DNA from 4 places in the Aeromonas jandaei genome. Region 3 is predicted to be linked to each of the others. Evidence: riboswitches for the same ligand, from Rfam matches in the RefSeq annotation. Region 3 holds a riboswitch; each other region holds the start of a gene.
The links. Region 3 has a riboswitch for cyclic di-GMP ahead of WE862_RS20620 (glycosyl hydrolase family 18 protein). Riboswitches for the same ligand answer to the same signal wherever they lie in the genome.
Positions count from the first base shown of each region.

Region 1: it holds a riboswitch for cyclic di-GMP, as region 3 does, so the genes downstream of both, WE862_RS01435 (type 1 fimbrial protein) here and WE862_RS20620 (glycosyl hydrolase family 18 protein) in region 3, are expected to answer to the same signal.
Region 2: it holds a riboswitch for cyclic di-GMP, as region 3 does, so the genes downstream of both, lafK (lateral flagellar response regulator transcription factor LafK) here and WE862_RS20620 (glycosyl hydrolase family 18 protein) in region 3, are expected to answer to the same signal.
Region 4: it holds a riboswitch for cyclic di-GMP, as region 3 does, so the genes downstream of both, gbpA (N-acetylglucosamine-binding protein GbpA) here and WE862_RS20620 (glycosyl hydrolase family 18 protein) in region 3, are expected to answer to the same signal.

Region 1 is NZ_CP149571.1:279,279-287,225, reverse strand. It holds partial or broken gene WE862_RS01440 (collagenase) at 1-1,326, opposite strand, end outside; gene WE862_RS01435 (type 1 fimbrial protein) at 1,672-1,989, opposite strand; cyclic di-GMP riboswitch class I at 2,077-2,163, opposite strand; gene WE862_RS01430 (fimbrial protein) at 3,207-3,749, shown strand; gene WE862_RS01425 (hypothetical protein) at 3,849-4,238, shown strand; gene WE862_RS01420 (fimbria/pilus outer membrane usher protein) at 4,306-6,840, shown strand; gene WE862_RS01415 (fimbrial biogenesis chaperone) at 6,851-7,582, shown strand; gene WE862_RS01410 (fimbrial protein) at 7,587-7,947, shown strand, end outside.
Region 2 is NZ_CP149571.1:451,878-459,824, reverse strand. It holds gene lfhA (lateral flagellar biosynthesis protein LfhA) at 1-752, shown strand, start outside; cyclic di-GMP riboswitch class I at 950-1,037, shown strand; gene lafK (lateral flagellar response regulator transcription factor LafK) at 1,287-2,549, shown strand; gene lfiE (lateral flagellar hook-basal body complex protein LfiE) at 2,561-2,887, shown strand; gene fliFL (lateral flagellar M-ring protein FliFL) at 2,905-4,653, shown strand; partial or broken gene fliGL (lateral flagellar motor switch protein FliGL) at 4,640-5,668, shown strand; gene lfiH (lateral flagellar assembly protein FliH) at 5,681-6,373, shown strand; gene lfiI (lateral flagellar FliI-like assembly ATPase LfiI) at 6,366-7,694, shown strand; gene lfiJ (lateral flagellar protein LfiJ) at 7,707-7,947, shown strand, end outside.
Region 3 is NZ_CP149571.1:4,387,156-4,395,102, forward strand. It holds gene WE862_RS20615 (M66 family metalloprotease) at 1-1,913, opposite strand, end outside; gene WE862_RS20620 (glycosyl hydrolase family 18 protein) at 1,986-4,580, opposite strand; cyclic di-GMP riboswitch class I at 4,687-4,774, opposite strand; partial or broken gene WE862_RS20625 (NahK/ErcS family hybrid sensor histidine kinase/response regulator) at 4,976-7,947, opposite strand, start outside.
Region 4 is NZ_CP149571.1:1,403,703-1,411,649, forward strand. It holds partial or broken gene WE862_RS06815 (threonine synthase) at 1-188, shown strand, start outside; gene WE862_RS06820 (amino acid ABC transporter permease) at 185-850, shown strand; gene WE862_RS06825 (amino acid ABC transporter permease) at 943-1,605, shown strand; gene WE862_RS06830 (amino acid ABC transporter ATP-binding protein) at 1,602-2,363, shown strand; gene WE862_RS06835 (transporter substrate-binding domain-containing protein) at 2,360-3,196, shown strand; gene gbpA (N-acetylglucosamine-binding protein GbpA) at 3,348-4,778, opposite strand; cyclic di-GMP riboswitch class I at 4,844-4,929, opposite strand; gene WE862_RS06845 (methyl-accepting chemotaxis protein) at 5,194-6,876, opposite strand; gene WE862_RS06850 (M3 family metallopeptidase) at 7,165-7,947, shown strand, end outside.

The DNA of each region.
Region 1 (7,947 bases), 440 kb from region 3:
TTCCAGCACGGTTCCGGCCTGATCCTGCGGTTCTGCGCCCAGCAGCAAGGGGTGGTTGAGCAGGTCAATCATGACGCCAGACAGTGCGCGGGCAACCTGATCGCTCTCCTGCTTGATGCCGCCGTGATAGTTGTGGGCGCGCACATAGTAGAGCAGCTTGTCCATCGCCGGATGGGTCGGCTGATTGGCCGCCAGCAGGGCACGCATGCCGCGCACCACCGCCATCAGCTTGGCATCGTCGTGACCATAGTCCGGCTGCCACGCTGGGCTGTTCTGCCCGCTCACATCGGCCACCAGCTTGGCTGCGTCGGCATCGAGCAGATCCGTATCGGGTTGCTCGGGCTCCGAGCAGGGGCGGCCGTTGGCGCGGCGGCACTCCAGTTGTTCCTCCTTGCTATCAAGGATGATGGGGCGGTTGAGTACCCGGCTCTCCTGCCACTCGTCGGTTTCCGGCAGCGGCTGCCACTCGGCCCCGGCGATCGAGTATTGGTAACCACTGTCCTTGAGGGTTACGGCGACGTTGCTGCCAGCCGGGATCACCTGACGGCAGATGCGATAGCGGATGGTATTGGTTCCCTCCTTGCGCTCCTGCGGTTCGTCGCACTCCTGCTGTGGCGTGAGCTGATCGAGCTGCCACTGATAACGGCGCCAGACGTGGATCTCGCTCACCTGAGCGGCTGCCTGAGAGCCGCGGTTCGGTTGCAGGCGGAAGAAGATCTGCTCCAGCCGGCCATCCCGTTCGCTGGGGCTCTCTTCCAGTACATGCAGCTGTTGCCAATCCTGTGGCTGGTAGTGCCACTCCGGCTCGGCGCAGCGCCCCTGTGCGTTGAGTTCACAGCGGTCCAGTTCGCGCTCGCTCTGTCCCAGGATCACCGCAGAGGGGAGTGGCAGGCGATCCTGGCGGGTGGCGGTCGGCGTGCCGGCCAGCTGCTCCCAGCGGCCCTGTTTCATGCCATAGCCGAAGTCATAGCTGCTGGCGGGGATCAGCTTGCCGGCCGGAACCCGATCTTCACAGCGGACGAAGCGGATCTGCCAGCCGGACTCTACCCTGAGCTGGGGCTCGCCACACTGCTGCTCGGCGAGGGCCGCGAGGTCGCTCCCCTGCCAGTCAAAGCGGCGATAGACCCTGAGCTGCTGATAGGGAGCGCTGGTGCTGCGAGCCTTGAGCTCGTAGGTGATCTCGGTGATGCGCGCGGCGAGTTGCCGGCTCGACTCCCCGGTCAGCTGGTACTGTTGCCAGTCGCTGGGGGAGTAGTTGGCCTGTGTTGAGGAGGCAAAAAGTAGAGGTGCTGCCAATAGCAGCCACCCGGAACCTGAACGATTCATTTTTATCCCTTGTTATTGTCTGCGTTGTAACCGACAGGCAATCTATAGGGATTCAAAAGAATATCAATGGTGATTTAAAAAATATAAAAATCAATAAGATGTGCTTTATTTTTCGGGCGGGTGGTATGATGGCGCTTCAGCAGTAGTAAAGGCTCACATGAGACATTTTCATGTATGGAGTGAAATCACGAAAATGGGAGCAACATCACATCCGGTTCTTGAGGCCAAGTCTGTTGACTTAATGAACCTCCGCTCTCTCATCCCGGTGTTGGCCGGTTCTAGAGAGCGGCAGACCCGTTGTTAGCCGCAAATCCAGCGACATACCTCTAATGCCGCGAAGGGCCCTCAGAGATAGCTGACAGTCACAATGGTCATGCTGCCACTATCAGCAACTTTATAGCTGATGGTGTTGCTGAGGAGATGGGTTTGACCACTTTGCCACAGTTTATTCAAAGCCATGCTTTGCTGGTTGGAGCCTGAATAGCAGGTCACGCTGCTGTCAGAAAAATTGCATGGGGTCTCATAGATCGTTCCGCTGAAAGTGATAGTGCCATCGTATGCAGAGGCTGCCATTGGCATCAGCGATGTGCCAACGAGCAACGCAGAACAGATTGACAATGCGGATTTACGAGCTAAGCGGGAGAGGGTGTGTTGAGCTTTCATTTCAATGTCCTTTTCGTCACTGGGTGGTACGAAAAGGGCAACGCAATATGAAGAAGATGCACATAAACAACTACATCAATCTTCTCAGATGGCGGCTCCGCTGTCTTAGGCATGGTAACCCTTAGACCGGTGGCTTTGCGTCCCGACCTTTCGATCGGTTTGCCCTTTACTCTATGTGTAGATGATAACACCCCACTTTGTGAAATCAATCATCCTAAAAAAAGTCTGGGATATCAGTCACACATCGGTTGTATTGAGTGCTATGACCATAGTAAATGACTCCCATTCATCTAAAAAATAGATTCTTCGGTTCATTTTTCGTAACAGGTATTAATATGTTTTATTTTATAAAAGTAACTTGCCATACCCTGAATATCTAAAATGATAGATTACCTGATTACCTGATTACCTGATTACCTGATTACCTGATTACCTGATTACCTGATTACCTGATTACCTGATTACCTGATTACCTGATTACCTGATTACCTGATTACCTGATTACCTGATTACCTGATTACCTGATTACCTGATTACCTGATTACCTGATTACCTGATTACCTGATTACCTGATTACCTGATTACCTGATTACCTGATTACCTGATTACCTGATTACCTGATTACCTGATTACCTGATTACCTGATTACCTGATTACCTGATTACCTCTTTGGTGGTGGTTCGCAAGGTTGGTGATAACTATTACCAAATAACTTGAAGTTATTTTTGTTTTGCTTTTGTTGTGTGCTTGTTAACCTCTTTAAATTCATGGCCTGACAATATTGAGATAGATGTCTCTTATATGAACTTTATTTATTTCATGAGATCTCATTATGTTGTGTGGTCGTGATAACTATTTGTTTTCATTGTGTTTATAAAAAAATTTATACAAATCAAAATGTATTTGATGTGCATCAAACGAGTCGTTAATTTGCTCGTCAAGCAAAAGCGGAATGCGGCTTTCTACACAGAAAACAAGGATGCATGTAGCTGTGCGGTTCAGGGGTAGCGGGAACTAGCCCTGATGCGGTGTGCTGCTTTTGCTTATTTAAATAAACCTGAAAAGGCACAGTTTATTATTGGCATGACCTCTCATCGGCTTAATGAGGGGCGAGCACCAACAGTTGCTGTGCAGTATATCGCCGCATCACTAAATATCGTGACTCCAGCATGATGTGAGTGATGCAGTACAACACACGTTAATGTAGGTATAAACGAATGAAAGCTAATAAGATTCTGGTTGCTATGGGTGTTGGTTCCATGCTGCTGTGCGGCTCCGCTTTTGCTGCTGGCGGCGCTGGTTCAGGTAAAGTCACCTTTAACGGTGAAATCATCAACGCCCCTTGCTCTGTAGCCCCTGAGTCTGTTGACCAGGTAGTTGAAATGGGTCAGATCAGCACTAAAGAGCTGGCCAATGGTGGTGAGTCCAGCTCCAAGCCGTTCAGCATCAAGCTGCTGAACTGTGAAATCTCCGACAAGGATGATGCCGTCAAGGTGACCTTCAGTGGTGCCAAAGACCCGGTAGATTCCACCCTGCTGGTGATCGGTGGTGGTGACGCCGCTGGTGCCGGTATCAAGATGACCGCTCCGGGCGGTGCTCCGATTGTTCTGGGTGCCCCGACTGCCGCCTTCGGCCTGGTCAACGGTGATAACGAGCTGCCCTTCAGCGCCGTGCTGAAAGGTTATGCAAGCCAAGACACCAACCCGCTGAAAGCAGGCGCTTTCACTGCAGTGACCAACTTTACTCTCTCCTACGAGTAATAGAGTGCCTTAACGTGTGACAAGGGTTGTGGTGGTGTGAGCCACCACAACCTCACACATTCTGTCTCCTCACATCGAACCTTGATCATGAAAACTTCAATGATGACGGCCATGGTGCTGCAGCTGGTGATGATGGCGGGATCAGTCCACGCCAATGAACGCACGGATGGATTGGCCGAATCGGGCTGTACGCTTGAGGTGCTGCGCAGCATTCCGCTGCAGGCTCAGCAACCTGGCACGCTGAAAATCAGCGGCTGTCAGGTGGAAGGGGCGACAGAGGCATTACTGCCTTTTATTTCCATGTCCGTGCGCGGTGCCATGAGCGATGAGCTGGGCATTCTCAACAACGGCCAATATCACAAGGTATCCGGCGAGCGTTTTATTGTTTCGGATATCGTCAACAGTGATCTGGAATTCAATTTGGGGCTAACCAGCAGTCAACTGTTTTTTCCGGACAGTACGACGTTGTTGGAACTCAATTATATGTAAGCAAGCCAATTGCTTAGTGTAGATACCTCATTACGTGAGACCGTTATGCAATTCCTAGAGTGAAAATATGAGCGTTTCAACATCAGACTCTGTGAGAAAAAAACATTATTCAAAAATGGCTTTTATGCTATGCGTGCCAGGCCTGATGGCGGTGGCAAATCACGCATGGGCAGAAACGGAGTTTAATATTGATGCGCTCGATCTGGATGAGCGAACCAAGATCGACCTCTCCCAGTTTGCCGACGAAGGCTATATCCTGCCCGGCGACTATTACCTCGAGATCGAGGTCAACAAGAACAAGCTGCCCCTGCAGAAGATCCCTTTCTACGAGACCGATACAGGTAAGGGAAAGGGCGGGGTTGCCTGCCTGCCGCAAGAGGTGATCCCCAAGCTGGCGCTGACCGACGAGGCTGTCGCCAAGATCGATTCCTGGCACGATGGCCAGTGTGCCAACCTGCTGGCACTGGACGGCGTGGTGATCTCCAACGACATCGGTAACGGTTTGCTGCGCATCGCCGTGCCCCAGGCGTGGATGAAGTACAGCGATCCCAACTGGATTCCGCCCGAGCAATGGGATGAAGGGATCACGGGGATGATGCTGGATTACAACATCAATGCCCAGGTCAACGAAGGGGATGGTTACTCCAATCGCAATATCAGCAGCTACGGTACTCTGGGGTTCAACTACGGAGCCTGGCGTCTGCGGGGTGACTATCAGGCCAGCTCTTACTGGGGCGACAATGAGCGGACGTCGACCGAGCTAAACCGCATCTATGCCTATCGTCCGCTGCCGAACATGGCCGCCAAGCTGACGGTAGGTGAGCAGCAGCTCAACTCTCAGCTGATCGATGGCTTCCGCTATACCGGCGTCAACCTAGCCAATGACGAGCGCATGCTGCCGCCTAGCCTGCAGGGTTATGCGCCGGAAGTGAGCGGTATTGCCAAGACTAACGCCAAGGTGACCATCTCCCAGTCCGGCCGGGTCATCTATGAGACCAACGTACCGGCTGGTCCGTTTCGCATCCAGGGGCTGGATAGCTCGGTGCGCGGCCGCCTCGACGTGCGGGTAGAGGAGCAGGATGGCAGCGTCAACTCGTTCCAGGTAGACACCGCGACCGTTCCCTACCTGACTCGCCCCGGCTACGTCCGATACAACCTGGCGGTCGGCGCCCCTTCAGAACAGAGTGATTCGGTTCATGATGTGCACGGTTCGGCCTTTGTGACCGGTGATTTCTCCTGGGGGGTGGCGAACTCCTGGTCGCTGTACGGTGGCAGCCTAATCGCCGGTGAATACAATTCCATGGGATTGGGTATCGGTCGCGACCTCTATGCGTTTGGTGCCATCTCGGCTGACCTGACCCAATCCATCTCCAAGCTGCCTGGCCTGTCGACCAAGATTGGCCAGTCGGTGCGGGTGAACTACGCCAAGCAGTTCGATGAATACAACAGCTCGATCACCTTTGCAGGTTATCGCTTCTCCCAACATGACTTCATGACAATGTCGCAGTTCCTCAATAACAAGGAGCGGTTGGAGAAAAACGAGACCACCTCGAGTGATGACTACAACAACTGGGGTGACAAGGAGCTCTATACCATCACCGCCAACAAGACCTTCTGGGCAGATGATGCAGCCAAGGCGCTGACTGTCTATCTGGACTACACCCACAGAACCTACTGGCAACACGATGCCGAGGATCGCTACGGCCTCACTATCAACAAGAGCGTGAATATTGGCAGCTTCAAGGATGTCTCTGTCTATGTGTCAGCCTACAAGACCAAGACCGAGAACTACGAGGATGACAAGAGCGTAATGCTGACCCTGAGTATGCCGATCGGGGATAGAAAGAGCGCGGGATATAGCGTGCAGTCCTCCAATGGCAAGGTAACCCATATGGCAACCTATCAGGACTACAGTCGGCCCGATGATACCTATCAGCTGGGGGCAGGTGTGCAGAGCAACGGCCACGCCGTGGCGCGGGGTTACTACAACCACAACAGCGACATCGGGGCGGTCAGTCTCAATGCCTATAGCGTGCAGAGCGAATACACCTCGGTCGGTGCCAGCCTGCGCGGCGGTCTGACGGCAACCGAGCACGGGGCGGCCCTGCACCAGGCGACCCGCCGTGGCGGTACCCGTATGATGGTGGATACCGACAAGACCTCCGGCGTCTCCTTCAACAACGGTCGTGCCGTGACCAACCGTTTTGGCGTCGCGGTGATCAGCGATATGACCGACTATCGCAAGAGCGACACCCGGGTCGATGTGGATCAGCTGAGCGACGACATCGATGCGATGAATGCCATTAAGCAAGGAACCCTGACTGAGGGCGCAATTGGGTATAATGCCTTCGAAATTGCGGAAGGGTTCAAGCTGCTTGCCAATATCAGATTGCCCGACGGCTCAGTGCCGCCGTTTGGTGCTACCGTCGTCAAGGATTCCGGCCGGGTACTCTCGGTAGTGGATGAAGATGGCCTGGTCTATCTGACCGGGGTGAAACCGAATGAAGCGTTTGAACTCTCCTGGGGCGGTGCCCGCCAGTGCAAGATAGTGGCACCGCAACAAGTAACCGATCTGTCGATGAAGACTCTCACTTGCAAGTAATGGGATACCGATGAAAAAGCTGCTCTCTTATATCTGTCTGGCCGTGATGGGCATGACCTCGCTCAACGTCAGTGCCGCCATCGTGCTGGATCGTACTCGCGCCGTCTATCCGGGCGGTGCCAAGTCCATCAGTCTCAATATCAAGAACGAGAACCAGAAGCTGCCCTACCTGGCACAGGCCTGGATTGAAGATGCCCAGGGCCAGAAGATCTCTTCTCCCTTCGTGGTGCTGCCGCCGGTACAACGGGTGGATGCCAATCAGAAGTCCATCGTGCGCATCGCCAGTGTGCCGGCCATCGACAGCCTGCCCAAGGATCGCGAGTCTATCTATTACTTCAACCTGCGTGAGATCCCGCCCAAGAGCGAGAAGAGCAATGTGATGCAGATCGCCGTGCAGTCCAAGATCAAGCTGTTCTACCGCCCCGAGGCCATCCTGCCCGAGCGTGGGGCAGTCTGGCAGGATCAGGTGCTGATCACCAAGCAGGGCAAAGCTCTGAAGGTCAACAACCCGACCCCTTACTACATCACCTACGTGGGCCTCGGCCATCCGAAGGGCAAGGAGCGGACCACCATCAAGGGTTTCTCCGCCTTTATGGTTGCCCCCAAGTCAGAGCAGACGGTCACCATCCCGGAAGCACTGGGTAATGAATTTGTGATCAGTTACGTCAATGACTACGGCGGATATATGGATATCAAATACCAGTGCAAAGGTGAGCGTTGTGAAAGCATTAAAGAGAAATAAACTTATGCTATATAAGGTATCTCTCGCTGGATTATTGGCTGCATTATGTCCAGCGCTCGCATATGGCAATGGCTATGTATATCCGGATAGTGGTACCTACGAATATAATATAGATCTAGGCCAATCCGATATTCAAAATAAAAAAGGCTATGTGACCGATCCCCCCATGAAATGGGATTTGGGACAGCAATATAGTGCTCACATTGACTGTTCAAATGGTCGGATAACTGGGCCGACCTACTTCAAGGCCGTCATGAATGAATCTATGTCACCCATTGGTGATGGTTTTATGAAGTTGAATGAATTTCTTGATATGAAGGTAGAAATATGGTTTGAAGGGAATCGGATGTCATATGTTACAGCCC
Region 2 (7,947 bases), 620 kb from region 3:
ATGGGGAGCTGACCCAGGATCCTGCATATGGCATGAGCGCAGTCTGGATTTCACCGGAGAACAAGGCCAAGGCATTGAATCTTGGCTATTCGGTGGTGGATTCGGCAACGGTGATCGCGACCCACGCCAGCAAGCTGCTGCGTGAGCAGCTTGATGCCCTCTTCGGTCATGATGAGGTGGGCAAGCTGGGGCAACATCTTGCAGCTCAGTCGCCCCGTCTGGCGGAGGAGCTCAATCTGGCCCTGACCCAGATGCAGCAGTTGCGAGTTTTTCGGCAATTGCTAAAGGAACAGGTCAGCCTGACCGATATACGCACGGTGGCGACGACCTTGCTCGATGCCAGCGAGCTGACCAAGGATCCCGTGCTGCTTGCTTCCGATGTTCGTTGCGCCTTGAAGCGCCAGATTGTGAGACAGGCGATTGGCAGCCGTGATGTGCTTGCCACCTTCACGCTCGATGACCGTCTTGAGCAGACCTTGCTGGCGGCCATGAACCAGTCGCAGCAGCAGGGGAAAATCCAGCTGGACAGTTTTCCGGTTGATCCGCAACTGCTGGCACAGTTGCAGCAAAATATGCCGCTGGTTAAAGAGCAGCTGCAGCAGCAAGGATATGCCCCGGTACTGGTCGTGATGCCGCAACTTAGACCCTTGATCGCGCGTTATGCCCGATCTTTTGCAAAAGGTCTCAAAGTGCTCTCATATAATGAAATACCGGAAGAGTTGAGAGTGGAGGTTATTGGCACGCTAGGCTGAAACAGGGCTGCCATGTTAATAGGCAAATGGGAAGAATATATTCCGCCTATCTACTTGAATTGTAATTGTAAGCCGTTATGATGTGACTGTTTTTGACGCATTCGGTCGTCAAAGATAAATAACAAATATAACAATTCACATGTGTCACTCAGCAGTCACCACTAATTTGGTGCTGTCTTGTCCAAATACGGGCAGTCGCATGAAAAAGGCAAACTGAACTGAAAAGTCAGGACGCAAAGCCTCCGGTCTAAAAGCAGAAATGCTCATGATAGCGGGGTTGCCAAGGCCATTGTTACCGCCTTGATATAACACTGGTTTGATCTAGGTGCTCGTTAGAAGCGCCAGCGTACCTGTGCGTCTTTTATTTCGGCATTTCAGTTCTGTTGATTGTTTTATCCACAATCACGGGTTCGGGTTCATATGCTTTCGGATGTATCTATCAAAAAAAGCTCAAGACCGGCCAGTCTTGGGAAAGATCCCCATTTATTGTTAATCAGCTCATCTATGGCCGATGGGAACGATATTGAAGGAATATTGGCAGCACAGGGATATGCTGTTTCCCGCTGTGACTCTATTCGCAAGTCGAAATTAATTCTCGGCAGCCGTTCCGTTGATTTAATCCTGCTCGACATGGATCTCATGACCGAAGTAGGTCCTCAATTGGTGCATGATTTTAGCGGCATTGATTGCGTGATCCTGGTTAATGAGCGTCAGGCCTATCTTGCGGCAGAAGCGATGCGAGCCGGTGCCATTGACTACATCATCAAGCCCTTCGGGGGGCAGCAGATGCTGGATGTGGTGAAGGGGGCACTGCGTCTGCGGCAGGCCATTCCAGACCTGATCGCCGTCTCGACCATGAGCCTGCAAGTGTTGCAGCTTGCTCGCCGGGCAGCCAAAACGGCAGCCACCATTCTTATCGGGGGTGAGTCGGGAACGGGCAAGGAGCGTCTGGCGCGTTACATCCACGAGATGTCCAGCCGTGCTCACAAGCCGTTTGTCGCCATCAACTGCGCCGCCATTCCCGAGTCCATGCTCGAATCCATTCTGTTTGGCCACAACAAGGGGGCCTTCACCGGCGCGACGGGTTCGCAGCCCGGCAAGTTCGAGCAGGCGCAGGGCGGAACCCTGATGCTCGACGAAATCTCCGAGTTGCCCCTGTCACTGCAGGCAAAGTTGTTGCGGGTTTTGCAGGAGCGTGAGGTGGAGCGCCTCGGTAGCCATCAGACCATCGCGCTGGATGTGCGGATCATCGCCGCCAGCAACAAGGATCTGCGCACCCTGGTGGCAGCCGGCCAGTTCAGGGAAGACCTCTTCTATCGCCTCGATGTGTTGCCGATGAACTGGCCAGCACTGCGCGAGCGTCCCGACGACATATTGCCGCTGGCTGAATATTTCATCGAACGCTATGCGCCCCAGCAGGGGTATCGCCTGAGCGAGAGTGCCCGCAAGCAACTGCTGGCTTATCAGTGGCCGGGCAACGTCAGGGAGCTCGATAACGTCATTCAACGTTCATTAATCATGGCTCGCGGATTGCATATTCAAGCGGTCGATTTGATGCTGCCCAGCTATGTCGCGGAACCCGAACATGGATTGGCGGAAGTCCTTTCCGCCCCGGAAGGGTTGAGCGAGACACGTCGGCACGCAGAATTTCAATTTGTACTAGAGACCTTGCGCCGCTTCCGTGGCCATCGTACCCGCACGGCAGAAGCGCTCGGGATGACCACCCGGGCTCTGAGATACAAGCTGGCGGCGATGCGTGAGCAGGGCATTGATATCGAGCAGCAGCTTCAAAACTAAGGGATAACGGCGTGAAGATTGAAATGATGTCATCACAGGCAACGCTCCTGCAGCAGATGCAGGAGATGCAACGAGTTGCCACTCAGGCTCCTTCCATCGAATCCAATGATCTCTCGAATGTGTCATTCAGCGACGCCATGCGCGACGTTGTCGGCAGAGTCAACGAACAGCAGAACATGGCTTCAGCCATGATGACGGCTGTTGATGCCGGCCAGAGCGATGATCTGGTCGGGGCCATGGTGGCCAGTCAGAAAGCGGGTCTCAGCTTTTCAGCCCTGATGCAGGTGCGCAACAAGCTGATGACCGGTTTTGACGACATTATGCGCATGCCGCTCTGAGGTAAGTGATGACTGAACTGGTAACGTCCCCGCAAGGGGCTTCGGATTCCTTCAGAACACGCGTGCAGGAGGGCCTTCGCAACTGGCGCAGCCTCTCCCGTGACAATAAATCGATCCTGACCATTGCTCTGCTGGCTGCCATCGTTGCCGGCACAATCGTCGTCATTCTGTGGACGTCCAGCAAAAACTACGTCCCCCTGTACGGCAAGCAGGAGCTCTACGATACCGCCAACATCATGGAGATGCTGGAGAAGGAGCAGGTGCCGTTCCGGCTTGAGAAGAGTTCTGGCCAGATCCTGGTGCCGGAGAATCAGCTGGCTCATGTTCGTATGGCCTTGGCGGCCAGAGGGGTGAGAGCGGCCATGCCGGCGGGTCTAGAGGGGCTGGACAATGTCACCGGCCTCGGCACCAGCGAGTTTATGGAAGGTGCCCGCTATCGCCATGCACTGGAAGGCGAACTGGCGCGCACCATCATTTCGCTGGATGCGGTGCGCAGTGCCCGCGTCCATCTCGCCATTCCCAAGCGCACTCTCTTTGTCGGTCGTGACGAGGAGAAACCAAGTGCATCCGTGATGCTCGATCTGCAGCCCGGTCAGGCCATGGAGCCCGGCCAGGTCGAGGCCATTGCCAACCTGGTGGCAGGCAGTATCTCCGGCATGAAACCGGGGGCGGTCACCATTGTCGATCAGGCTGGCCAGCTGCTGAGTGCCGAACTCGGCGACAAGGCCGGTTTTGGCAAGCAGAGCGTGCAGCAGATGGAGTATGTGCGCAAGCTGGAGCAGTACATTCGTCAGCGTGCCAGCGACATGCTCTATCCCATGCTGGGCACCGGCAACTTCCGGGTGCAGATCGCCGCAGACGTCAACTTCAATGCGGTGGAGGAGACCCAGCAGCAGCTGGATCCACAAGGGGTGGTGACCAAGGAGTCGAGCAAATCGGACAAAACCATCGATGCGCTGGCACTGGGTATCCCCGGCGCTCTGTCCAATCGTCCTCCCGAAACGGCACCCAAAAGTGATCCGGCGACCCAGAATCAGACCGCGGCAGCCACCACGGAAAATCAGAAAAATGACTCCCGCACCGAGCGGCAGGAGGTCAGCAAGCAGTACGAAAACAGCCGCACCATAGTACACACCCGCTATCAGCAGGGACGGCTCGAGAAGATGAACGTCTCCGTACTGCTCAATCATCAGAGCGCCCCGAAAGGAGGCTGGAATGATGAGCAGCTGGCGCAGATCCGGCAGATGGTCGAGCGCTCGGTGGGCTTTGATGAGGCTCGTGGAGATCAGATCAGCCTGCAAGTGTTCGACTTCACCGGCGCTGCGCCGATTGCTCCGCCCGAATCGAGCTGGTGGGAGACCCCTTACTGGCAGGATTCGCTCCGTTATCTGGTGGGTGGCCTGCTTGGCCTGACGCTGGTCTTCTTCGGTATCCGCCCGTTGGTGAAGCATCTGGTTCGCACCCAGCAGGCGCCGGATGAAGATACGCTCTCTGACGAGCTGGATGATGAGCTGGAGCCGACCGTGGGTCTCTCCATGCGGCGGGATGATGATGTTGCCCTGACGGCGCCGCCGATGAGCAATGGTCTGATCCGTTCCGACAACGAGCGGGAGCCGCACTTCTCTTCTCTGGATCTGGAGGCATTGCCGGAGCCGGGTTCCGAGCTGGAAGTACAACTCAAGCATCTGCAGTTGCTGGTTGACAAAGATACCGCTCGGGTAGCGGAAGTGGTGAGAGCATGGGTAAGTGGCAATGAACAACGTTAACCTGAACCAGAAAGCCGTCGATATCGATATCGACAACCTGGAGAAAGCGGCCATCCTGCTGTTGAGCATGGGAACTGAGGCCGCTGCCAAGGTGATGCAAAAGCTCTCCCGCGATGAAGTGCAGCGCCTTATCTCCAAGATGGCGGGTCTCTCCGGCGTCAGTTCGATGGAGGCCCGATGAACCTTGCAGCAGTTCTTCAACCAGTATCGTGAACAGAGCGGGATTGGCAGCGCCTCCCGCGAATATCTGGAACAGACTCTCGACCTGGCCCTTGGTCAGCGTCTCTCCCGCAGCCTGCTCGACAGCCTCTACGGTGATGTGATGAGTCAGGATATCCAGCGGTTGCAGTGGGTACCTGCCGATGTGCTGGCCCGTTTCTTCCGCAATGAGCACCCGCAGATGCAGGCGGTGCTGCTGGCGTTCCTGCCACCCCAGACCGCTTCCGCGGTACTGGATGAGCTGCCCGGCTCGGTGCACGACGATCTGCTGGTGCGGGTCGCCAGTCTCAGCAGTGTCAGCGAGCATGTTCTGGGTGAACTCAGGCTGACGCTGGATCGTTGTCTTGCCTATGTCGCTGACCAGTCCGGAGCCAAGGTGAATGGCGTGCGGCAGGTTGCCGATATCCTCAACCGCTATCAGGGCGACAAGGAGCAGATGCTCTCGCTGCTGCGTGAACACGATGGTGACATGGCGCTGGAAATCGAAAAGAACATGTTCGACTTCATGACGTTGCGTCGCCAGAGCGACGAAACCCTGCAGCGTCTGGTGCAGGAGATCCCGAGCGAGCTGCTGGCACTGGCCCTCAAGAATACCGAGACCAGCTTCCGCAAGGTGGTGCTCGGCGCCATGCCGAAGCGGATGGCTCAGGCACTGGAAGATCAGATCCAGCATCAGGGCAGCGTCTCCCTGCGCAAGGTCGAGCAGGCCCGAGAGGAGATCATGCAACTGGTCCGCGAATTGGTGGAGCAGGGCGAGATCGAGTTCCAGCTGTTCGAAGAACCGACGGTCAGCTAACAGGGGGCATTGATGAGTCACTATGTGCGCAAGTTGATGCCAGGCCCGACCCGGCTCTACCGCTTTCCGGCCTTGGGACAGAGCGGGGAAGAGGCCCAGAGTCAGCAGGAGCAGTTCGAGTTTGGTTATCAGCAGGGGCTGGAGCAAGGTCACGACGAAGGGTATCAATCCGGATATCAGCAGGGACTGACCAGCGGTCTGGTGGAAGGGGAGGCCAAGGGGCTGCAGCAGGGACAAACCCGCGGCTTCGCTCAGGGGTTGGCGGAGGGGCGCGCCTCTTTCGATCAGGCCATGGTGCCCTTTGCCAAGCTGCAGGAGCAGTGGGAATCCCTGACCCGGGTAAAGATGCAGGAGCAGAAAGCGCTGATTGCCCAGCTGGTGGCCCAGGTGGCCAAGCGGGTTATCCAGGCCGAATTTACCCTCAATCCCCAGCAGGTACTCAGTCAGGTGGAGCAGGCGCTGGCGACTCTGCCTGCCGCTTCGGAAGAGCTGGTCATCTATCTCAATGAGGGGGATCGCCAGCGTCTGGCCGAACAGGGAGTCACCCGTTGCGAAGGGTGGCCGTTGCAGGTAGACCCCAATCTGGCCATTGGCGATGCCCGCATCGAAACACGGGCGGCGGTGATCGAGGTCAATACCGGCGAGCGCCTTGCCTCCTGCATCGAGCAGCTGAACAGCACGCTGGAACTGCCGCAGCATGCATGAAGCTCTGCAACAGGCGCTCACCTCGGCGCTCGACTGCTTTGACGAGGTGCCCGGTTTTCGCCGCTATGGCCGACTGGTTCGCGTAACGGGGCTGACCCTTGAGGTAATCGGCTGCCAGCTGGTGATGGGGCAGCGCTGCCGGGTCGATACGGCATCCGGCGACTCTCTGTTGGCAGAGGTGGTGGGTTTCAACCGGGAGATCTCCTATCTGATGCCGCTGCAGCCCATGGGAGGGCTTTACGCCGGAGCCCGGGTGTTGCCAATCGATGGCGAAGAGACAATCAGGGTCGGCGAGCATCTGCTGGGCCGGGTTGTCGATGGGCTGTTGCAGCCGCTGGATGGCCGTCCTCTTCGTGACGAGGGGGAGCGCGTTGCACTCTTCTCTTCTCCGCCCAATCCGCTGTTGCGCACGCCGATCCGTGAACCTCTTGATGTGGGTATCCGTGCCATCAATGGCTTGCTGACGGTTGGCAAGGGGCAGCGACTGGGCCTGTTTGCCGGTTCCGGCGTGGGCAAGAGCATGCTGCTCGGCATGATGACCCGCAACACTACGGCACAGATCGTCATCGTGGGGCTGATTGGTGAACGGGGTCGTGAAGTCCGCGAGTTCATCGAGCACAGTCTCGGTGCGGAAGGTCTGGCCCGCTCGGTGGTGGTGGCCGCTCCTGCGGATCAATCTCCTCTGATGCGGTTGCGTGCCGCCCAGCTTTGCCATCGTCTTGCCGAATATTTTCGTGAGCGGGGCCAGGATGTACTGCTATTGATGGACTCCCTCACCCGCTACGCCCAGGCCCAGCGCGAAATCGCACTGGCTATCGGTGAGCCGCCGGCGACGCGCGGCTACCCGCCATCGGTGTTCAGCATGCTGACCCAGCTGGTGGAGCGGGCCGGCAACGGTACCCACCCTGATGGCAGCCTGAGTGCCTTTTACACCGTGTTGGCGGAAGGGGATGATCAGCAGGACCCGGTAGTCGACTCGGCCCGTGCCATTCTGGATGGTCACATAGTGCTGACCCGTCGTCTGGCGGAAGAGGGACACTACCCGGCCATCGACATCGGCGCTTCGGTGAGCCGGGTGATGCCGCAAGTGGTGCCGACTGACTGGCAGCAGCTGGCGGTCACCTTGCGTCAGTTGTGGGGGCGCTATCAGCAGGTGCGTGAATTGCTGCCGCTCGGTGGCTATCAACCGGGGGCAGATCCCCAGATGGACGAAGCGGTACAACGTTACCCGGCCATTGCCGCCTTCCTGCAGCAGGGGATCCATGAAGAGACCCCGCTGGCTCAGGTCGTGGCTGGGCTCAAGCAGGTTCTGGGCAGGTAATAGGAGGTCGCCATGTTGAAATCCTATCTCGGCTTGCAGCAGGAGGCGCTGGAGGCGCTCGGCAAGGAGCGTCAGCGCTTGCGGGAAGAGGCGATAAGGGAAGAGCAGAGAGCCTTGCGGTTGCAGGAGGTGATCGGCTCGCTGAGTCCCGGTTCGGCCACTTTCCATCCCTTGCTGTGGCAGAACAAGCAGCAGATGGATCGCCAGTTGCGTCATCTGCTGGCCCATCAGGTGCAGCAATCGGCACTGGCCA
Region 3 (7,947 bases):
ACAATTTCCTTGCCGTTGATAAAGAGGCGACTGTTGTAACCGGCCCCGTGATCGATGGTCAGACTGCGCCCACGGTTGTCCGCAGAGGCAACCGGCACCCGGATATCACGAGTCCAGCGACCGTCCCACATGGCGACCCTGACCAAGCCGTAATCCGCCAGCAGGGCACTCAGTCCGGCCTCGCTCAGGGCATCCATGGGAGCATCGACCTTCTCGATCCCCTCGATTGTGTGCTGATAGGGCTCCATCCTGGCCGTCGCACTGTTCCACTTGCTAAAGCCGGTGGCCGAGTTGGCATCGAACACCGCCTTGCTCTCCAGGAAGCGCTGGATGATGGCGGCCGAATTGGGGGTATAGAGGGTGAAACGGTTGGCGCCGGAGAGAGGGCTGCCGCCCGCCATCGCATCGTAGCCAAACTTGCGGCCATCGAACGGTGGCTGGCACTGGCCATCCAGACAGGCATCCTCATTGGTGCGGGTCGGCGAGAAGTTGGGGATGAAACGGTGTTTGTCACTGTCCCAGCCCCAGCTGGAGTTGAGCTGATCGGCACTGCGGTGAACCGAGCCACGGAAGCCATCCACATAGTGGCCAAGGCCGAAGTTATGGCCCACTTCGTGGCTGAACTCGTTGCCAAGGGAGCTATCGAGGGTGACGATGCCACCACCACCGGAACCACCGTGCACCTGAACCCCATTGGCATATTTGCCGCGGCTGTTGTGCGCCGTCAGTTGGGCCACCACAAAGGGATGGCTCCCCTCCCCTTCACCGGCACTGCTGTTGATGCCGTAGTTGGCATTGTCGATGCCGTGGGAGATAAGCTCCTTGCCGATGCGCTGACGCATGGTGCCGCCATGCCAACCCCCCTCGCTCGGGTCAAAATCGGTCAGCAAGGTGCCGTTGGGTAGCATCACCTCAGGCAGGGAGAGCGGCGCGTACTGACTGACGATCAAGCGGCTGGCCGGGATGGTCTGGAAGTATTCGCGATGGGCCTCCTTGTCATTGGCAAAGGCAAAGCGATCCCGTGGCGTGGTAAGCATGCCGATGTCGATGGTATGCAGCAGCAGCTCGCCGGGAGCGCCGACTTTGATATCACGCAGTTCACCACTGAGATTGCCCTGTCGCACGGAGAGGGTCAGTCCGGGCAGGATCCACCCGGCAGGCAGCTCGCCACTCCAGGTATCCGGGGCATAGGTGATGCGGTTGTTCTCCAGCTCCCCCTCACGGAACCACTGCCCCTTGGCAAACTTGAACTGCAGGGTCTGGCCACGGGAGATCGTCACCTGCCGCTCGCCATAGAAGATCGTCGAGTTGTAGCCTGCACTGGAGCGCAAGCGCACCATCTTGCCCTCCAGCTCCGGGCTCACGGGCAGGTAGATATCCCGAACCCAGCGGCCGTCGGCGGTTTGGATCTCCACCAGCGCGCGACCAGTCAGCCGCTCCTTGAGGAAGGCGCCGCTCTTGTCGCTCAGTTTGGCCAAATCAGCACTGCTGCTGATGATGGCAGTGCTGCCGCTCTCCGGGACAAAGCTCACCCCGCCTTCGGGAACCCCCGCGATGTGGTAGACCGTCTCGGGCAGTGCCGAGGGCGGCGACAAGGTCAGGGAGCCAAGCAGCTTGCCGCTGCCGTCGCGGGCCTCCACCGTCATGGGGGTCACCCCGTCGGCCTGGAGCGGTTGCACCAGCAGCAGGCTCTTGCGCAGGCTGGTCAGGATGGGTTGGCGATCCCCCTCTTTGGGGTGGGACGGCAGGATCTGGCTCTGGGCAAACTGCACTCTGGCAGCCAGACTGCCCGCCAGATCGCTTTGCGGGGTCGTGTCATTGAATATCAGGGGCGTGCTGCCAGCAGACAAAGGGGCTGCCGCCAGCGTCGCCATAATGAGGCCGGCTATCGGGGTCATGTATGTTGTAGTCATTTATTTTCTCGTGTTGATGGCTACCGGGAAGGAGGGGCATGTCGCCATGCCCCTGTCATCAAGCGGGAGGTGTTACTTGCAGCTGGCGGCGCCGACATCCTGCCAGACCGCAGCCTTGCCGGGCTCATCACCGCGGGTCCAGTACTGGGCCTTCCACTGGCGACCATTGTGGTTGGTCAGGTCGCCACCGTTATAGGCGACATTGGCATCCCACCCCAGTTGCACCTTGCTCACCAGCGTCCACTGATCGGCAGTGCGGCTCGGTTCGTTGCCCTGAGTCCAGTACTTGGCCTGCCACACCAGCTGGTTGTGGCTCACCTTGTCACCGCCGTTGTAGACCTTGCTCGCCTGCCAGGCAGGCCAGTTGGCGGCATCCGGATCGGTGGCCGAGCAACCGCCACCACCGCTGACCGGCTTGACCGTCAGCCGGGTGGCGGCACTGGCATCCAGCGCGCCGTCGGAGACGGTGAGGCTCAGGTCATAGGCGGTATCGCTGGTAACGTTCGGACCGGTGACCACCAGGGTGGCACTGTTCTGACCGCTGGCGGTGAGACCGGCAGGTACCGTCCACTGATAGGTGAGCGGATCACCGTTTGGGTCAGATGCGGTCGCCTTGAGGGTCACCTGCTTGCCAGACTCCACGGAAGCGGTAGCCGGCAGGCTCACCAGTGGCGGCAGGTTGGGCTGCGGCGCCTTGTTGGTGACAACCACCTGATCGCGGGCGGTGAGGTTATGGTCGTCAGTCACGGCCAGCTCGAACACCAGATTGATGTCGGCGGACACCGCATCTAGTACAACCCGGGCCTTGGCCTGAGTGGCATCCAGCAGGGCTGCCTGCGGGCCGGAGACCTGCTTCCAGCTATAGGTGAGGGCGCCATTTTCCGGGTCGTGGGACGCGGAGCCGTTCAGCGTCACCTCGGTCGGGCCGGTGACACTCAGATCGCTGCCCGCGTTGGCCACCGGCGGCTTGTTGGCTGGCGGAGTGGTTCCCTCGCCATGACCCAGCCCCTCGTGCATGGCATTGAGGATGTCGCCGTTGTCGGCATCAATCTCCCAGGAGAAGAGGCCACCCAGCTTGTTGGCCAGCACATACTGCCCCTTGGCCTTGACCGAGCGGTCGTTGTCATAGGTGATGAGATCGCCGGTCGACGCCTTGAACAGATAGGGGGCCTCGGCCACCTCGTCGTAGCTCTTCTCCCAGCCGCTGCCCATGCGGTTGTTGACGATGTCGCGGTAATCGACCACGCCATCTTCCCAGGTGCCTTTCACCTTGCCGGTCGCCTTGCCGGTGAAGGGGTTGTTGCCCTGATAACCGCTCACGCCAGTCCAGCCACGGCCATACATGGCGGCACCGACCACCAGCTTGCCGGGGTCAACCCCCTGCGCCAGCATCAGGTTGACCGCCTTGTCGGTGGTGTACTTGGTGTTGGGATCCCAGCTCGCCGCATAGAGGTTGGTCTGGTGACCCAGCTCGGTGTTGCTCCATGCGCCGTTGTAGTCGTAGGTCATCATGAAGATGTGGCTCATGTACTGCTGGGCCGCGCGGTAATCGACATCTTCAATCTTGTCGTAACCGGCACCAACCGCGGAGGTGAGCTCATACTTGCGACCAGTCTGCGACTCCAGCTCGTCGAGCATGGCGCGCAGCTCCTTCATCAGGGTCACATAGGTTGCGCCATCGCTCGGGCTGCCCAGTTTCGGGTTGGCGCCCTGTCCACCCGGATACTCCCAGTCGATGTCCACGCCATCGAAGAATTTCCAGGTCTGCAGGAACTCTTTGACCGAGGCGACGAAGGTATCGCGCTTGCTCTTGTCGCCGAGGAAGTAGAAGGGATCGGAGAGGGTCCAGCCGCCGACGGAGGGGAGGATCTTGAGATCGGGGTAGGCCTGCTTGAGCGCCATCAGGGCGCCGAAGTTGCCCTTGTAGGGCTCGTCATAGGCGGTCAGGCCGCTTTGTGGCATCTGGACGGCAGCCCAGGGATCGTGGATCGCCACCTTGAAGTCGGCCCGACCGGCACAGGCACGCTGCAGCGCCTGGAAGCTCCCTTCGATCTCCTTGAGGCTGTCATTGATGCCATCCCCGCCACAGATGGGGGTAAAACCGTAGAGAATGTGGGTCAGGTTCTGGGCCGGGATCTTGTCCACGGTGAACTTGCGCCCGTAGACGCCCCACTCCACGTAGTAGGTGCCGACCACCTTGCCGGACTTGTTGGCGTAGGGCTTGTTGTTCTCCTGCAGCGCAGCCTTTAGCGGTGCAAGGTGGCTGCCATCGGTATCGGCGACCACTATCTCCTTCTTGTCGGAGAGGGTGCAGCCGTCGGCATTGCAGAGGGCTACCTGCATCTGGTAGCGGCCCCCCTTGTTCACCTTGAATTTGGCGGTGCCTGCCGCGGCGGAGGGGCCTGACCACACCTCCTTGCCATCGAGCAGCACCTTGGCGGTCTGGCCAACGTCACCGCTCCAGAGGTTCCAGCTTACCTCCACATCGGCGGCATCTTTCACCTTGACCAGATTGTTGTAGGAGGTTGCCGCCTGATCGACTTCGACAATGGCGAACTTGGTGGGGCCCCAGCCGATGGTGGGTTTGCCGGGCGCAGCCGCGTAAGCAGCAGAGGTACAGAAAAGACCGACCGCAAGGGCCAGCAAGGTAGGTTTTGGACTTGGCATTTGTTGTATTTCCCTATTTCGTTATTGTTTGCAACGAAAAGGGCGACGCGCCTGACAGGTAACGCAGACAGCAGTGCTCCTCCTTGGCAAAAGGAGCGCAACAACCTGTGGTGGCCCCGCTATCTTAGGTACTGCTGACCCTTAGACCGGAAGCTTTGCGTCCCGGCCTTTCGACCGGTTTGCCCTTAACACACTTCATTCGCGACAAGAAAAATCGCCCCTCGACTATAGGGGGGCGATTTGCGAAGTGCTACCTAGTAAAAATGACAGGTGATGGGACTCATTTCCGGGGAACTGGCTCGATATGGTGAGGATTATTCCGACATCAGCCTCTATCCCTCCCCCTTTCGCGCCACTCCCCTCCCTCCATCATTTGATTAATTTTGTGAGCTGGCTCACTGCACCGGCAACAACAAGCTGTTCATCAGAGCGCGCAGCTTGAGCGGTTTGACCGGCTTGCTGATGTAGCCGTATCCCCGCTCGCGGATCTGCGCCTGCAACTCGCTCTTGCGATCAGCGCTGATGATGATCCCACCCGGCTCGTCACCACAAGCCTGCTGCAGCGCGGCAATGGCCTCCAGCCCGGTCTTGCCGTCGTCGAGGTGATAGTCCGAGAGCACCAGTCTCGGCACAAACCCCTCCGCCACCAGCGCCTCGGCCTCGGCCAGATCGACGGCACAACGCACCTCGCAGCCCCAGCGGCCAAGCAGCGAACTCATCGCCGCCAGAATATCCCGCTCGTTGTCGATGCAAAGCACCCTGACCCCCTCCAGCTGGCTGTCACGCAGAGCGGGCGCGGCGACCGGATGGGCAGCCACCCGCCGGGTGGCCAGATTGAGGGTCACCGCAAAGACCGATCCCTTGCCCGGCCAGCTCTGCAATGTGAGCTGATGGCCCAGCACCAGCGAGATGCCGCGGGCAATGGCGAGCCCCAGACCCAGCCCCTGCTCCCTGGCGGTACGGGAGTGATCGAGGCGGGAGAACTCGTCGAAGATCGCCTCCTGCTTGTCTTGCGGAATGCCGGGGCCGTTGTCCCACACCTCGATGCGGATCTTGCCCCCCAGCCTGCGGCAGCCGAGTAGCACCCGACCGCCCGGGTTGTAGCGAAACGCGTTGGTAAGGAAGTTTTGCAGCACCCGCCGCAGCAGGCGCACATCGCTGTGCACCGCCAGCTTGCTCTCCACCACCGAAAAGTGGATCCCCCCCGCCTGCGCCAGCACCCCGAACTCCGCCTTCAGGTTGTCGAACAGCTCGTGCAGGGCGAAGTCGAGTTTCTTGGCTTTGAACTTGCCCGCCTCAAGGCGCGAGATATCGAGCAGATCGCTGATGAGATCCTCGGTCGCTCCCAGCGCATCGTCGATATGACGGGCGATCCGGGCAGGCTCCTCTTCGGCCGGCAGCATCTCCAGCAGGGAGGAGGTAAAGAGCTTGGCCGCGTTGAGGGGCTGGGTCAGATCGTGGCTGACCGCCGCCAGAAAACGGCTCTTGGATTGATTGGCCCGCTCCACCTGCTGGTTGACCAGCAGCAGCTGGCGGTTGAGTTCGGAGAGCTCGCGAGTACGCTCCGCAACCCGCGCCTCCAGATGTTCGTTGGCTTCGCGCAACACCCGTTCGGCATCACGGAACGGCGTGATATCGGTAAAGGTCATGACGAAACCACCGGCCGGCATGGGATTGCCCTGCATCTCGATCACCCGGCCATCGGGGCGCTCCCGCGCCGAGATATGGGCACTGCCCCGTTTCATAAACGCGACCCGGCGCGCCACATGCTCCTCGATATCGCCGGGGCCGCACAGCCCCTGCAGAGCGTTGTAGCGGATGATCTCCTCGATGGGGCGCCCCGCCTGGATAAGCCCGGGCGGATAGTGGAACAGCTCGATGTAGCGCCGGTTCCACGCCACCAGCTTGAGCTCCCTGTCCACCACCGAGATCCCCTGCCCGATATGCTCGATCGCCCCTTGCAGCAGACCACGGTTGAAGCGGAATACGTCGGAGGCCTCGTCCACTATGGTGGCGATCTCCTCGAGCTGCATGTTGCGCCCCTGCAGGGCAGAGGCGAGCACCAGCCGCGCCGACGAGGTGCCAAATACCCCGGCCAGCAGCCGTTCGGTGTGAGCAATCAGTTCGGCCGACGCCTGCATCTGCGGTGCCAGCGTGCCGCCATGCTCACCGGCAAAGCGGCCAAAGGCGCGCTTGACCCGGCTCGACCCGACGAAGCGGGCCGCCAGCATCTCCAGCTCCTTCACCGACACCCGCGCCTGATAGAGCGCAGTGGTATCGCGACTCGGCTTGCCGACGAAGTTGGCCGCCTGCAACCGCTCGCTCACCGCCGGACGGGAGAGCAGCGAGCCCGCCACATAGCCAAGCAGGTTGAAGAGCAGGCTCAGGAAGATGCACCAGGCCCCGAGGCTGAGATCGCGAAAAGCGGGCCAGTCGGGTGGCGCCAGCAACGCCTCCAGCGGCGAGCCGGCCAGCAGACCGCTCTCCGCCAGCAAAGTGATGAACCAGAGGCTCACGCCGAGGATCAGGCCGAGATAAACCCCCTTGCGGTTGCCGTGCCGCCAATAGAGACCGAGCAGCAGGGCGGGCGCAAACTGGGCCACGGCGCCAAAGGAGAGGTAACCAATGCGCGACAAGCTGGTGAGATCGCCAAGCCAGAGGTAGAGCAACCAGGCCGCCAGCAGGATCAACAGGATGGCGCCGCGGCGCACCTGCAGCAGCAATCGCACCAGCCGCTCATCGCGCCCTTGCTGCCAGAAACGGCGCAGCAGCACCGGCAGCACCAGATCGTTGCTCACCATGATGGCCAGTGCGATGGTGCAGACGATCACCATGCCGGTCGCTGCCGAGGTGCCGCCAAGGAAGGCGAGCATGGCGACCCCGTCAAAACCAAGGGCCATCGGCAGACTGATCACATAGGTGTCGGAGGCCATGTCCGCCCCCACCCACTGCTTGCCCGCCAGCGCCAGCGGCCAGATAAAGAGCCCCATCACGAACAGGTAGAGCGGGAAGATCCAGCGCGCCCAGTGCAGATCCTGCCCCTGATTGTTCTCCACCACAGTCACATGGAACTGGCGCGGCAGGCAGATGACCGAGCACATCGCCAATACCGTGTAAATAGCCAGCTCCAGCAGACTGCCAGGCGTCACCGCCATCACCGCATCGAAGAAGTGCCCCGCCACCTCGCTGCGTGCCTGACTCGGCTTGCTCAGAATGAGCCAGAGGGCAAAGCCCCCCACCGAGATAAAGGCGAGCAGCTTCACCACCGACTCGAAGGCGATGGCTACCACCATACCCCTGTGGTGCTCGGTGGCATCGAGATGGCGGGTGCCAAACAGGATGCTGAACAGCGCCAGCAACATGGCGA
Region 4 (7,947 bases), 1.6 Mb from region 3:
GCGAAGGGAGCTTTGTCTGCCCGGAAGGGGCCGCCGCGTTTGCTGCCGCTCGTCAACTGCGCGAGGCGGGCTGGATCCGGGAGCAGGAGCAGGTTGTCGTGCTCAATACCGGTGCCGGCATCAAGTACCCTGATGCGATCACTGTGCTGCCCCAGCGTCTGCAGCGTGACGGGAGGATCCCTGCATGAATTTGGATCTGCCCTTCATCCTCACGACGCTGCCCGCCTTCGGCAAGGCGGTCTGGGTCACCTTGCAGCTGGGAACCATAGTGATCCTCACTTCGCTGGCGGTCGCCCTGCTCAACGTCGCCTTGTTGAGCCTGCACAAGCGGCCGCTCAGCGCGCTGATCCGCGGATATGTCGAGCTGGCCCGCAACACGCCACTGCTGATCCAGCTCTTCTTCCTCTATTTCGGGCTGCCTGCGCTCGGCTTGTCGCTGTCGGGCTTTACCACTGCGGTGATTGCCATGACCTTCCTCGGCGGTGGTTATCTGACCGAGGCGCTGCGTGCAGGCATTCAGGCGGTGCCCGCCAGTCAGCTGGAGGCTGGCAGGGCTATCGGGCTTTCTCGCTGGCAACTGCTGCGCCACGTGCAGTTGCCCCAGGCCTGGCTCGCCAGCCTGCCCGCGCTGTTTGCCAACTTCATCTTCCTGCTCAAGGAGACGACGGTGGCTTCGGCGGTGGCGGTGCCAGAGCTGCTCTACACCACCAAGAATTACATCGCCCTCTACTACAAGACCTACGAGATGCTGGCGGTGCTGACCTTGATGTGCGTGCTGATCTTTTTGCCGCTCTCCCTCGCTCTGCGAGTCGTTGAAAGGAGGCTGCAACATGGTCAGTTCGGTCACTGAATCGCTAATGCAGGCGAGGATCCCGATGTGGGCACTTATCTTCCAGCTGCCGCAGTCATTCGCCACCGAGGCGCAGGAAAGGAGGGCTCAATATGGCCAGTTCGATCTCTGAGCAGTTGACGCAGGCGCTGCCACTGCTGGTGGTGGGCGCGGGTCAGACCCTCGCCATCTCGCTGCTGGCCATCCTGTTTGCCACCCTCGGCGGTGTTGCTTACGGCGTGTTGGCACAACAGGGCGGTCGGTTGGTTCGGGGGCTGCTGCGGCTTTATCTCGAGCTGTTTCGGGTGGTGCCGGTGCTGGTGTGGCTCTATCTCTTTTTCTTCGGGTTGCCGATCTTTTTCGGCCTCGATATTCCGGCCTTCTGGTGCGCCGTGCTGGTACTCGCCCTCTGGGGCGCCAGCGAGGTGGGAGAGGTGGTGCGCGGTGGCCTCAACTCCCTCGCCCGTGGTCAGCAGGAGGCCGGGTTGGCGCTCGGGCTCTCGACCTGGCAGCTCTATCGCCACGTGTTGCTGCCGCAGGCGTTGCAGCGGCTGACGCCACCGACCATCAACATCTACACCCGCATCATCAAGACCAGTTCGCTGGCGGTGCTGATCGGGGTGGTGGAGGTGATCAAGGTGGGCCAGCAGATCATCGAGCGCACCTATGGCTCACTGCTTATTTACGGTCTGCTGTTTCTGTTCTTTTTTCTGGTCTGCTATCCGCTCTCGCTCGCCTCGCGCCGGCTGGAGCAACAATGGGGTAATGCGGTATGACACCTCTGCTTGAACTCGGTTCTGTCAGTAAACAGTTCGGCCCGAATCTGGTGCTGGATCGGATCAGCCTCAGCGTGCGCGCCGGGGAGGTGATCGTCATCCTGGGGCCGAGCGGCTGCGGCAAGAGCACCTTGTTGCGCACTCTCAACGGGCTCGAACCCATTCAGGGGGGCGAGATCCGCTTCGATGGTGTGTTGCTGGATGGTGCCACCGACTGGCAGCGGGTGCGCCAGCGGATCGGCATGGTGTTCCAGAGCTATCACCTCTTCCCCAACCTGACGGTGCTGGAAAACGTGCTGCTTGGCCCCCTGCAGGTGCAAAAGCGGGAGCGGGCAGAAGCGCTGCTGCAAGCCGAGCAGCTGCTGACCCGCATCGGCCTGTGGGAGCGGCGCCATGACTATCCGCGCCAGCTCTCCGGCGGCCAGCAGCAGCGCATCGCCATCGTGCGGGCGCTGTGCATGAACCCGCAGGTGATGCTGTTTGACGAGGTAACCGCCGCCCTCGACCCCGAGATGGTGCAGGAGGTGCTGGAGGTGATCCGCGATCTCGCCGGCAGCGGCATGACCCTGCTCATCGTCACCCACGAGCTGGCCTTCGCCCGGGCGGTGGCGGATCGCATCGTCTTCATGGATGGCGGCCACATTCTGGAGCAGGCCGCCCCCCACCAATTTTTCGACAATCCGAGGAGCCAGCGTGCGCGCCAGTTCCTCGCCAAGTTTTCTTATACAAATGTCATCAAACGAAAGGAGTCAGCATGAAAAAAATCACCTCGGTTCTGCTTAGTGCCTTATTGGGACTGGGTATCGCCAGCGGCGCTGCCCATGCGGCGGACGGTTCCCTCGACAAGATCAAGGCGCGGGACAAGCTCATCGTCGGCGTATTCACCGACAAGCCGCCGTTTGGCTACGTGGACGAGAAGGGGAACTACGTCGGTTTTGACACCGATCTCGGCCGCCGCTTCGCCAAGGATCTGCTGGGGGACGAGAACAAGATCGAGTTCGTGGCGGTGGAGCCAGCCAGCCGCATCCCCTTCCTGCAGAGCGACAAGGTGGATCTGATCCTCGCCAATATGACGGTGACGCCGGAGCGGCGCGAGGTGGTGGATTTCACCAACCCGAACCTGCGAGTGGCGGTACAGGTGCTGGTGCCGGAAGGGAGTCCGGCCAAGAAGCTCGATGATCTGGCCAGCAAGACCCTGATCGTGACCACCGGCACCACGGCCGACATCTGGCTGACCCGCAACCACCCGGAGTGGAAGGTACTCAAGTTCGAGAAGAACACCGAATCTTTGCAGGCGCTGGCGCAGGGCCGTGGCGATGCCTACGCCCAGGACAACCTGGTGCTGTTCAGCTGGGCCAAGGAGAATCCGGGCTATCGGGTATTGCCCGAAAAACTGGGCTCGGAAGATCCCATCGCCCCGGCGGTGAAGAAGGGCAATATCGAGCTGCGTGACTGGGTCAATGACCGTCTCGCCAAGCTGGGTGAGGAGAAGTACCTGCTGAAACTCTATGACCAGTATGTGCGTGACAAGCTGAGCCCTGATACCGATCCGAATGATGTGATCGTCGAAGGAGGAAAATGGCAGGGTTAATGGACAAACCCTGTTTTGAAGAGTGTGTTGAGTGTGTGAAGTAAGTGAAGAGTGAGGTCTTGGTTCCGTTGGTATGCAAACCGCAAGGTTTGATTTTTCCGGGCGTCCCCTGCTAGAGAGGACGCCCTTTTTTTATGTGGCCAAGCGTGGGTTAGTGCACTTCATCCCAGGCCATCTGCCAGTGGGAGCCGATGCCCGGCTCGTACTGGGTGGCTGTGGTGGTCCACTGCTGGCAGTAGCCGCTGTAGGGGAAGGGCTTGCACTGATAGACCTTGCCATTTTTCGGCTGCTGCACCTTGGTGCCGGCGGCATAGGATTTGAGCGAGTTCGGGAAGACGAAGTCGTATTCGCCGCTGCTCTGCTCCTTGAACATCAGATCCATGGTCTGCTGAATGGTCTCGCCGCCCGCTTTCGGGGTGGCCTTGATCACCAGCTGGTGGTGACCTGCCTTGAGCCCTTCCAGCGCCATGGTAAAGGTGTGGCTGCTGTCCTTGATGTCGGCACTGCTTTCACCCTTGGCGACGCCGCCGTGGTCATAGAGGGTGTTGGTGACGGCCAGATCGCCCTGTGCGGTGACGGTGAAATCGAGGGTTGCCTTGCCGTTGTCCAGCACATAGTCGCTGGCCAGACCGCTGACGCTGATGCTGTCCACTACCGGCGGCTGCAGCTGTTGCAGATCAATCTCGACTCGCTCCAGTTTGCTGTTTCGCTTCAGATAGACGGGGTTCATACCGTAGATCGGATTGAACTGGCCATCGGCTCCTTGCTGACCGGCGCGGATCAGGCTCTGCTCGGCGTTGATCTTGCTGGCGAGGGCGTGGGCCCAGCTGTTCTTCTGGCCCTGCTCGGCGGTGGTGATGGTCAGTACGGTCTGCAGCTCGGGGCGCTCGCCGTTGGCATCGAATACCCGGGTCATCGCCTTGTCACCCACTGCGAGGTCGATGGAGGGGTAGATGGTGCCTGCCTGGCTCCACTCCAGCGGCGGCTGGCTGCCATCTTTGAACTTGGCATCGATGATGTTGTAGAAACTGTTGCTGGTGTCGCCCACTTCCCACACGCCGAGGATCACCTGATAACCGGTGCGATCCGGCAGGACACAGTTGTGGGTCACCTGCTTGGGCGGCTGCACCATGTTGCCGTCGATGACGCAGAAGGGGGTCAGGTCGAACGAGGCGCGGGTGAGCGGCTGGTTGGGGTTCCAGTCCTGCTTGGTGAGGTAGTAGCGCCAGTTGCGGGTGACGTGGTTGGCAGTGAAGGTCCAGCTGATGGCGAAGGGGCCGGGCTGTACTTCACGCTTGGCCCAGCGGTCGCTGGTCTGGATGTTCAGCTCGCTCCAGCGCGGGCTGCCCGCCGAGGCGATTTGACCATCCTGCGGGCCGGTTTGCGGGAAGCCTGATGGGCCCTCCACGCTCTGGGGCTCCCACTGCACGCCGCCACACTGGCTGTTGCCACCGGTTTTGCACAGGTAGTTGCGGCTCTCGGGCTGGCTGATGTAGCCGTGGGCCAGGGCGCTGCCGCTGGCCAGCAGGGCCAGCAGGGCCAGCATCGCCGCGATGTGATTGAGTTGGATTTTTGCTGCCATACATTCCTCTGTTCGATAGATGTGGGCAGTCAGTTGGCCGGGGAGATCCCCGATGCACACTTGCGTGTGGCAACCCCGCTATCCTGGACAAAACGTCTGTAGACCGGAGGCTTTGCGTCCCGACCTTTCGGTCAGTTTGCCAAATGACTAGATGGTTAGTGATGGGCCAAATGTTCGGCCATCACCATTGTGCACCGCATTGATTAATTATTTGAAGTTAAATGTTTAAATGCACCGTTCAACGGCACATGGATCATTCTAACTGACTGTTTTTAAATTGTTCTCTAATTTGTGAATGGCGTCGAATACCGTTGAATATGCCGATAAGGTGCATGCTGATTGCGTGTTGTCGGCGTAAAAAAACCTGCCAGCTGGGCTGGCAGGTCGGGTGACAAGGCGACACGGGTTGACGCCATCAATGACGGGCGCGCTGCTCTCCGGAGGGGGGAGATACGGGAGCCATCATTGGCGCAGTGGAGGACTCCTTGCCCAGTTTGAACACAGCAAGCCGCTCATCCAGGCTGCGGGATAGACCGGCCAGCAGTTCGCTCTCCTGCGCCAGTTGCGAGGCGGACTGGGACATCTCCAGCGCCGAGTCGTTGATGCCGCTGACGTTGCGGTTCATATCCTCGGCCACCATGCTCTGCTGCTCGGCGGCGGTGGCGATCTGGGTCGCCATGTCGCTCACATGCTGGATGTGGTTGACGATCAGGGTGAGATCCTGGCCCGCTTGCTGGGATTGATCGACGCTGCTCTCCGCCAGCTTGCGGCTGGCATCCATAGCATTGGCTGCACTGACGGCCCGTTGTTGCAGCTGGGCAATGGTGCTCTGGATCTCTTCGGTGGACTGGCGAGTGCGGCTGGCCAGTTGGCGCACCTCGTCGGCCACCACGGCAAAGCCACGGCCCTGCTCGCCGGCTCGGGCTGCCTCGATGGCGGCGTTGAGGGCCAGCAGGTTGGTCTGATCAGAGATGGCACTGATGACCGCCGTCACCTCGCCGATCTGCATGACCCCCTCTTTGAGCTGATTGACCTGTTGGGTCGCCTGTTCCACTTCGCTGGCGAGCGCCTTGATGCCGTTCACGCTGGCGTGCACATCCCGGTTGCCGAGGCCAGCCTCGCCGGTCGCCTCCTGGGTATCGCGCGCCGTGTTCTCGGCATGGCCCGCTACGTCAGAGATGGTGGTACTCATCTCGTTCATGGCGGTAGCGAGCTGGGCCAGCTGATCCCGCTGATTGGTGACCGCCTGATTGGTCTGCTCGGCGGAGGCGGCGATGCGCAGGGCGGCATCGGCCACGTTGCGGGCCCCCTGACTTGCCTCCAGCAGCGCGTGGCGGATGGCATCGAGACTCTGGTTGGTGCAGCTTGCCACCATGCCCAGCTCATCCTTGCCCTGCACCGGAATAGTGACCACCAGATCGCCCCTGGCGACCCGCTGCATGGCGTGGTTGATCTGGTTGAGCGGGGAGACGATGGAGTGGGTGATGCGCCAGCCCAGCAGCCCCATCAGCACAATGACGATGGCGGTGGCGCTGCCCATCTTCATGTATTGGGCCCAGATGGTCTGGTGGATGTCCTGCAGCAGCATACCGGTGCCGAGGATCCAGCCCCAGGGTTGATAGCCAGAGACCATGGAGAGCTTGTCAGCGGTTTCCCCAGACGGGCCGGTCCAGATGTATTGCAGGGTTCCCTGCTTGCCGCCACGGGCGATGTCGACCATCTGGAACCAGAACTGCCCTGCGGTGGCACCCGAACCCTCTCCCATGGTCTGGCCGACCAGTTCGGGCCGGATGGGATGTACCAGCATCTTGCGGCTCTCGTCGATGACGAACAAATAGTTGTTGCCATCAAAGCGCATGTTGGTCAGCAGCTTGCGCGCTTCCTGCTGCGCCTGCTCTGCCGGCAGGGTGCTGGCCAGAAACTGGATCTGGCTCATGGCCTGTCCCAGCACGGCATTGAGTCGCGCTTCCCGTTCACTCATCAGATTGCGCTGGAGTGCGTTGGCGGAGATGAGCAGCAGTGACACGAAACCGACAAACGCAACCGTGAGCAGCAAGATCAATTTGCGGCTCACGGTGATATCACCGAGCTTGAACATGACTAACCCCTCGTTATCCCGTTGATGTTATGGTGGCTCGATACAGCGGTAGCCTCTATCTCTCTTGCTGAACGTCTAATTTAACAATTCATTTACTTTCAGTGGCTTGGCGAGCCTGTTTAAATGAGCGTTTTAACATCAGTATAGTCAGCAGAGGTTACAGCCCGCTTTCGGGTAGCATGTTGAAAAGGGTTTCTTCGCACGATTTGCCGAAAAATGTGAATAGCTTGGCATTTCACCAACCAGAATAGGGGCCATCCGGAGCGCTCCTGCGACAAGAGGGAATTTATGAGTTCGATTGCCAGAGAGTATTTTGACCAGCTCAATCGCGACTATCTGCAGGTTCACAGACGCAAGGAGGATCTGTTCTGGGCCACCTATATGGGCACCAGCGACGATCAGGCCGGGTTTACCGCAGCCGAGCAGGCCTACAAGGCCTTTTGCGCCAATCCGGAGCGGTTGCCGGAACTGCGCAAGATGCACGCCCTCGCCGAAGATGAAGAGTTAAAACGGGGTCTGGCGGGCTGGATCGCCTTCTTCGAGTGCAACGTCATCGAGGATCCCGTTGCCGCCACCCTGATGGACCAGCTGGTGGCTGCTGAGGCGGATCTGTTTGCCCGCCGCAAAGGGCTGAAACTGACCCTGCTGGATGAGCAGGGCCAGCAGGTGGCTGGCAGCCTGCCCGCCGCCAGCACCTCCCTTGCCGCCAGCCCGAACGAGGCGGTGCGCCAAAGCGCCATCGCCATGTTCCACACCCTGGAGCAGTGGGTGGTCGACAACGGCTTCCTCGAGGTGGTGGCGCTGCGCAACCGCTTTGCCCGCGCCATGGGCTATCGCGACTACTTCGCCTACAAGGTGCGCAAGAACGAGCAGATGAGCCCAGATCAGCTGTTCGCCATCCTCGATGACTTCATCGCCCGCACCGACGCCCGGTTGCAGCAAAGTCTGGTCGAACTGACAGCGGCCAAAGGGGAGGCGGCCCTGTTGCCCCACAACCTGCGTTACTTCGTCAGTGGCGACGTGACCCGCCAGCTCGACCCCTATGTGCCCTTCTCGCGGGCGCTGCGGGAC